Regions from separate parts of the Pseudomonas sp. GW821-FHT01E05 genome, predicted to be linked through region 2. Evidence: predicted binding sites of a transcription regulator. Region 2 holds the regulator's gene; the other holds the start of a gene.
What was found. The regulator sigma-54, encoded in region 2, starts transcription at its own class of promoters, with help from an activator protein. The targets are predictions, from matches to a motif close to ANTGGCATNNANNTTGCTNT.
Positions count from the first base shown of each region.

Region 1 (3,576 bases), on a different contig from region 2:
CCAACACGTTGCCAGTGTTGTTCACATCACCTTGAGTGAACTGCTGGGAAACGTTGGCCAGAGCCACGCCATTGCCGACGCTTTTGCTACCCGAACCCAACTTGGTGGCCGAGTAGACGTCGGCGAATTCCGCACGGGAAGACTTGAAGCCTGTGGTCGCGACGTTGGCGATGTTGTTGCCGGTCACGTCCAGTTGTTTGTTGGCTGCATAGAGACCGCTAAGGCCGACATTGAAAGACATATTCCACTCCTTGCGCCGCGTAAGCTGGCTCTATAGACCAATAGTTTGTACTTTCGACAGGGCAACAGCGCCCAGACCGGCAAGGTTGAGCATCATCTCGCCACCTGTTTGACTCAAGGTCACGCTGTTGACCGTTGCCGGTAGATAAGTGACCAAATCCGTCGACTTGCTATCGATCGTGGCATTCGCCTTGAAGGTATAAGTGCCCGGATCGACCTTGACACCGGCATCGTTGGTGCCATCCCAGACAAAACTGGCGTTACCGGCGCTCTGGCTACCCAGGTCGATGGTTTTCACCGCATTGCCGTTTTTATCCGTGATGCTCACGGTAGCGTCGGCAACCGACGAGGGGATCACTGCACTGCCCGTCAGGCTCTTGGTTGTATCGACCACGGCTGTACCGGTTTGAGCAACCACCGAGCGACCCACCAGGGAAGAAGCCTGCAACGCCTGCGACGACTGGAAGGTACTCGCGATGGAGTTGACCGAAGTGTTCAGCGTGGTGATGCCTTCCAGGCTGCTGAACTGAGCCAGCTGAGCGACAAACGCACTGTTGTCCTGCGGCGACAGCGGGTTCTGGTTCTTCAACTGGGTGACCAGCAGCTGCAAGAAAGCATCCTTGCCCAAGGCATTCTTGCCCGTAGTGCCACTGGTTGCCGCCGCAAGACCCGAGGTGCTGGTGGTACTGGTCTTGACCGAAGAGTTAGCAAGGATCTGGCTGAGATCCAGGCCGCTCGTGGTATCGGTAACACTCGTCATCTGAGTCGCCCCTTATCACTGACCGAGGGTCAGGACTTTCTGCATCATGGTTTTGGCGGTGTTCATCATTTCCGCATTAGTCTGGAACGAGCGACTGGCGGAAATCATGTCGGCCATTTCCTCAACCACATTGACATTGGGGTAGTAGACATAGCCCTTGGCATCGGCTGACGGATGGTTCGGTTCGTAGCGCGCCTCCAGGTTGCTCTGGTCTTCAACCACACCCAGCACCTGTACGCCCTGGCCGGCGGCATCCTGGCTCTGGAACAGCGAACTGCTGCCGCCGCTCTGACCACCCTGAAACATGGTGGCGAACACTGGGTGACGGGCCCGGTAGGTCTGGTCGATGCTCGAAGACACGGTCTCGGCGTTGGCGATGTTACTGGCGACGGTGTTCAAACGAGTGGTTTGAGCACTCATGCCGCTACCGGCAATATTGAAAACACTGGCAAGAGACATGGATTACTCTCCGCGCAGGGCTGACACCAGCCCTTTGAATTTGCTGTTGAGCAGCGTGAAGCTGGCCTGGAAGTTGACCGCATTTTCCGCGTAGTTCGACTGTTCCAGCTGGGCGTCCACGGTGTTTTGGTCAATCGAGGGTTGCATTGGCGTGCGATACAGCAACGTCTCGTCGCCATTTCCCAGACCTTCGGCTTCGATATGACGGCTATTGGTCATGTTCAACGCGAAAGTGCCGCTCTTGGTCTTTTCATTCTGCGCAGCAAGCACGGCAGAGAAATCCAGATCCCGAGCCTTGTAATTAGGGGTGTCAGCGTTGGCGATGTTGTTGGCCAGAACTTCAGCACGCTGAGCGCGGAAGCCCAGGGCTTGTTCATGGATACCGAGCGCTTTATCGAAGCTGATGCTCATGCCGGGAAACCTTCGGGTGACCAGATTTTTCGTGCGATGAACATAGCAAGCGTCGTGCCAATTCACGAAAGGCCGTAAACCGGGGCTTTGCGGGCATCGGCAAGGTGGCAATGCCAGAAAAGCGGCAACTGATTTCCGCCGCCTGCCGCTTTTCTGCCGCTCGAGATGTCGGGATGCATGAGATCCGTGATCGTTCCCACGCTCTGCGTGGGAATGCCGCCATGGACGCTCTGCGTCCGCTTCGAGATGTGACGCAGAGCGTCACGGGATGCATTCCCACGCAGGAGCGTGGGAACGATCATTTCGGAGGACAAAAAACGGGAGTCCCTGAGGACTCCCGTTTTTTATGACGCTGGCAAATCACTTCGCCTGGTAGATGATTCCAGGACTGCACTGGACCATCTGGTAGTGATCCGGCAAGCCATTCAGCGCTTCGGATGCGCCGAGGAACAGATAGCCACCTGGCTTCAACGTACTGTGAATCCGCAGCAGGATGTCCTTCTTCACTTCAGCGGAGAAGTAGATCAGCACGTTGCGGCAGAACACGATGTCGAACTTGCCAAGACTTGCATAGCTATCGAGCAGGTTGAACGAACGAAACTCCACCCGACTCCTGATCGGTGCCTTGATCGCCCAACGCCCCGGCCCTTTCGGATCGAAGTACCGTTGCAGCCGCTCCGCGGAGAGACCGCGGCCAATGGCCAGACTGTCGTATTCGCCGGTCTTGCAGTTGTTCAGCATGGTGCCGGACAAATCGGTGGCAACGATCTGCACACCCATTTTCAGCTGACCCATGTTGGTCCGCTCGAACTCATCGATCGACATGGACAATGAGTACGGTTCCTGCCCCGACGAGCACGCCGCCGACCAAATGCGCAGGCGCTGGCCAGGACTGGCCTTGATCGACTCGGGCAATACTTTGTTCTTCAATACTTCAAACGGATAGGTGTCACGAAACCACAGGGTTTCGTTGGTAGTCATGGCATCCACCACCATCTCGCGCAACCCGCTGCGCGGCTGGGTCTGAATGCGCTGAACCAGCTCACCCAACGATTTGATGCCCTGCTGCTCCATGAGTTTATTGAGACGGCTCGACACCAGATACTGCTTGTTTTCACCGAGCAAAATGCCACAGGCTTTTTCCAGGAAGACCCGGAACTGTTCGAAATCCAAATTACCCGTAGACAATGATGCCGCCTCTTAAATCGTGTTGACCGCCAAGGGCAAACGCCCTAGCTGTTATCTGCTGCTTTGATCCGGTCGATTACCCGGGACGCCAGGTCATCAGGACGGAATTTGGCAAGGAAGTCATCGGCACCGACCTTCTTCACCATCGCCTGATTGAATACACCTGACAACGAAGTATGCAGGATGATATGTAGCTTTTGCATGCGTGGATCGCTGCGGATCTCGGCCGTGAGCGTGTAGCCGTCCATTTCGGGCATCTCGATGTCGGAAATCATCATCAAGAACTCTTCTTCCGGCTTCTTGCCCTCCTCGACCAGCTTGCGCAGGTAATCCAGCGCCTGTCGGCCGTCGTTCAATGCCACTACATCGACCCCGACGGTCTGCAGACAACGCGTGACCTGCTTGCGCGCTACCGACGAATCGTCGACCGTCAGCACCCGCAGGGAAACCGCCTTGCGCTGCGTTTCAACGTCCACCACACCCGCCGAAATGGATTCCGACGCCGGCGCCACTTCAGC
Region 1 is NZ_JBWKWW010000009.1:223,467-227,042, forward strand. It holds gene flgE (flagellar hook protein FlgE) at 1-241, opposite strand, end outside; gene flgD (flagellar hook assembly protein FlgD) at 272-1,000, opposite strand; gene flgC (flagellar basal body rod protein FlgC) at 1,016-1,459, opposite strand; gene flgB (flagellar basal body rod protein FlgB) at 1,463-1,870, opposite strand; gene cheR (protein-glutamate O-methyltransferase CheR) at 2,231-3,058, opposite strand; gene AC07W5_RS21070 (chemotaxis protein CheV) at 3,103-3,576, opposite strand, start outside.
Region 1: a site for sigma-54 is predicted at 1,913-1,932, ahead of flgB (flagellar basal body rod protein FlgB). Genes of this name have one in related genera too.

Region 2 (3,576 bases):
TTTCCAGAGCGGGCATCGCGGTGTGAATCCTTTAGCTTAGGTCGCGGTGGCGAACCTGGACGTTCTTCAGGGACTTTTGTAGAGCCTGGCCCAGACGTTCGGTCAGGTAGACGGAGCGGTGATGCCCGCCGGTGCAGCCAATGGCAATGGTGACGTAGGCGCGGTTGCTGGCGGCAAAGCGGGGCAGCCATTTCAGCAAATACGCAGAGATATCCTGGAACATTTCTTCGACATCCGGCTGAGCAGCCAGATACTCGGCAACCGGCTGGTCCAGCCCGGACTGATCGCGCAACTCCGGTTTCCAGTATGGATTGGGTAGGCAGCGCACATCGAATACCAGGTCAGCATCGACCGGCATTCCGCGTTTGAAGCCGAAAGATTCGACCAGAAACGCCGTGCCCGGCTCCGGCTGGTTCAGCAGGCGAAGTTTGATGGTATCGCGCAGTTGATACAGGTTCAGATGGGTGGTGTTGAGCTTCAGATCAGCGAGGTCGGCAATCGGCCCAAGCAGGTTGGTTTCATCATCAATGGCTTCGGCGAGCGACCGATTGGCGGTGCTCAGGGGGTGGCGTCGACGGGTTTCCGAGAATCGCTTGAGCAGGGTTTCCTCGTCGGCGTCCAGATACAGCACGTCGCATTGGATGTGCCGGCTGCGCACTTCTTCCAAAAGCTCCGGAAAGCGCGACAGATGGCTGGGCAAGTTACGGGCGTCGATGGAAACCGCAACCAGCGGTTGCGCCAGTTCAGTGTGAATCAACGCACGTTCGGCCAATTCCGGAAGCAGGCCGGCCGGCAGGTTGTCGATGCAGTAGTAACCGTTGTCCTCCAATACATCGAGGGCCGTGCTTTTACCGGAGCCGGATCGGCCGCTGACAATGATCAAACGCATGATTAATGACCGTTCTGCTCGTCCAGGACAACCTGGTACAGGGCTTCATTAGTTGCGGCGCTGCGAAGTTTTTCGCGCACTTCCTTGCGATCAAGCATGCTGGCAATTTGCCGAAGCAGTTCCAGATGCGCATCGGTAGCGGCTTGCGGGACCAGCAGGACAAACAGCAGGTCGACCGGAGCACCATCGATGGCGTCGAAATCTATGGGGGCGTCCAGGTGCATCAAGGCACTGATGGGCGATTCGCAGCCTTTGAGGCGGCAGTGGGGAATGGCGATGCCGTTGCCAAAACCGGTTGAACCAAGTTTTTCACGGGCTATCAGACTCTCGAAGACATCTTGCATCCCCAGATCCGGCACTTCGCGGCTGATCAGGTTGGCAATTTGCTCGAGGGCGCGCTTTTTACTGCCGCCCGGCACGTTCACCAAAGAACGGCCGGGGGTCAGGATGTTTTCAAGTCGAATCATGGGTTGGGAGTGTTAACGACCTGTTGCGCCCTGGAGGAGGCTCTGGGTCTTTTCCTTGTGCTTTTTGAGTTGGCGATCCAGCTTGTCGGTGAGTGCGTCGATTGCCGCGTACATGTCGTCATGCTCGGCGTTGGCGACCACTTCATTGCCGGGGATATGCAAGGTAGCTTCGATTTTCTGCTTCAGCTTTTCGACGGTCATCGTGACTTGCACATTGGTGATCTTGTCGAAATGCCTTTCCAATCGTTCGAGTTTTTCGCCGATGTAGATGCGCAGGGGTTCGGTCACTTCCAGTTGGTGTCCACTGATGTTGACTTGCATACAGCTTCTCCTTCGTTGCCAGTGCATAAAGCGGCAGGCAGAAATGCCTGCCACTGGAACGCTGTGGCGTGGCCCGTTACATCAAACGCTTACGTTCGCTCGAAGGCGCGATCCCAAGGGATTCGCGGTATTTGGCGACGGTGCGACGGGCTACCTGAATGCCTTGTGCCTCCAGTAAACCAGCGATCTTGCTGTCACTCAACGGCTTTTTCTGATTTTCCGCTGCAACCAGTTTTTTGATGATCGCGCGGATCGCTGTAGACGAGCATTCACCGCCTTCAGAGGTGCTTACGTGGCTGGAGAAAAAATATTTCAGTTCGTAGATGCCGCGCGGGGTATGCATGAATTTCTGGGTGGTGACCCGGGAAATTGTCGATTCGTGCATGCCGACCGCTTCGGCGATGTCATGCAGCACCAGCGGTTTCATCGCCTCATCGCCGTACTCGAGAAAGCCCCGTTGATGCTCGACGATCTGGGTGGCGACTTTCATCAGGGTTTCGTTGCGGCTTTGCAGGCTTTTGATGAACCAGCGCGCTTCCTGCAACTGGTTGCGCATGAAGGTGTTGTCGGCGCTGGTGTCGGCCCGGCGCACGAAACCGGCGTACTGCGGGTTGACCCGCAGGCGCGGCACGGATTCCTGATTCAACTCCACCAGCCAGCGTTCGTTGTCCTTGCGTACGATGACGTCGGGGACGACGTACTCGGCTTCGCTGGATTCGATTTGAGAACCCGGGCGCGGGTTGAGGCTTTGCACCAGCTCGATGATCTGCCGCAGTTCGTCCTCTTTGAGCTTCATACGGCGCATCAGCTGGCTGTAGTCACGGCTGCCAAGCAGGTCGATGAAGTCGGTGACCAGGCGTTTAGCCTCGGTCAGCCAAGGTGTTTTGGCTGGCATTTGACGCAGCTGCAGCAACAGGCATTCGCTGAGGTTGCGCGCACCGATACCGGCGGGTTCGAATTGCTGGATGCGGTGCAGGACGGCCTCAATCTCGTCCAGTTCGATGTCCAGTTCCGGGTCGAAGGCTTCGAGGATTTCCTCAAGAGTTTCGTCCAGGTAGCCCTGATTGTTGATGCAATCGATCAGGGTAACGGCGATCAGGCGATCAGTATCGGACATCGGTGCCAGGTTCAGTTGCCAGAGCAAATGACTCTGCAGGCTCTCACCGGCCGATGTGCGGGTGGTGAAGTCCCACTCGTCGTCATCGTTACTCGGCAGGCTGCTGGCACTGGTCTGGTAAACATCTTCCCAAGCGGTGTCGACAGGTAATTCGTTGGGGATGCGCTCGTTCCAGTCGCCTTCCTCGAGGTTATCCACCGTCGGGGCGGTTTCCTGGTAAGAGGGTTCCTGAACATCGGTATTGGCTTTCTGCTCGACGTTGTCGGCCAGAGGGTCGGCGTTATCGAAGTCGTCGCCTTCTTCCTGGCGTTCGAGCATCGGATTGGACTCCAGTGCCTCCTGAATTTCCTGTTGCAGGTCCAGGGTCGACAATTGGAGCAGGCGGATGGCCTGTTGCAGCTGCGGTGTCATCGTCAGCTGCTGGCCCATTCTCAAGACTAGCGATGGTTTCATGGCAGGGGCTTAACACCTTATTTGCCGGCGCACATGCGCCATCCACTACAGGGCGCCGAAGCGCCAAACATAAGCAAATTATATGCCTGAAACTGAAGTGTTTGCCTAGAGCGCGGTAACAATAAAAATTTACAGGATCTCATTGCTACTGGCGCTCTGACTATTGGCTGAACACCTGAGGGCGCGTGTTTGCCTAAAGCGCGGTAACAATAAAATTTATAGGGTTTTATTGATAGCGGCGCTCTGACGACTTGCCCAACACCTCAGCGCTTACAGGCGGAACTCATGGCCCAGATACACTTCCTTGACCAGCTCGTTGGCCAGGATGG
Region 2 is NZ_JBWKWW010000004.1:344,706-348,281, reverse strand. It holds gene AC07W5_RS10915 (HPr family phosphocarrier protein) at 1-16, opposite strand, end outside; gene rapZ (RNase adapter RapZ) at 32-889, opposite strand; gene ptsN (PTS IIA-like nitrogen regulatory protein PtsN) at 892-1,356, opposite strand; gene hpf (ribosome hibernation-promoting factor, HPF/YfiA family) at 1,369-1,677, opposite strand; gene AC07W5_RS10895 (RNA polymerase factor sigma-54) at 1,754-3,247, opposite strand; gene lptB (LPS export ABC transporter ATP-binding protein) at 3,518-3,576, opposite strand, start outside.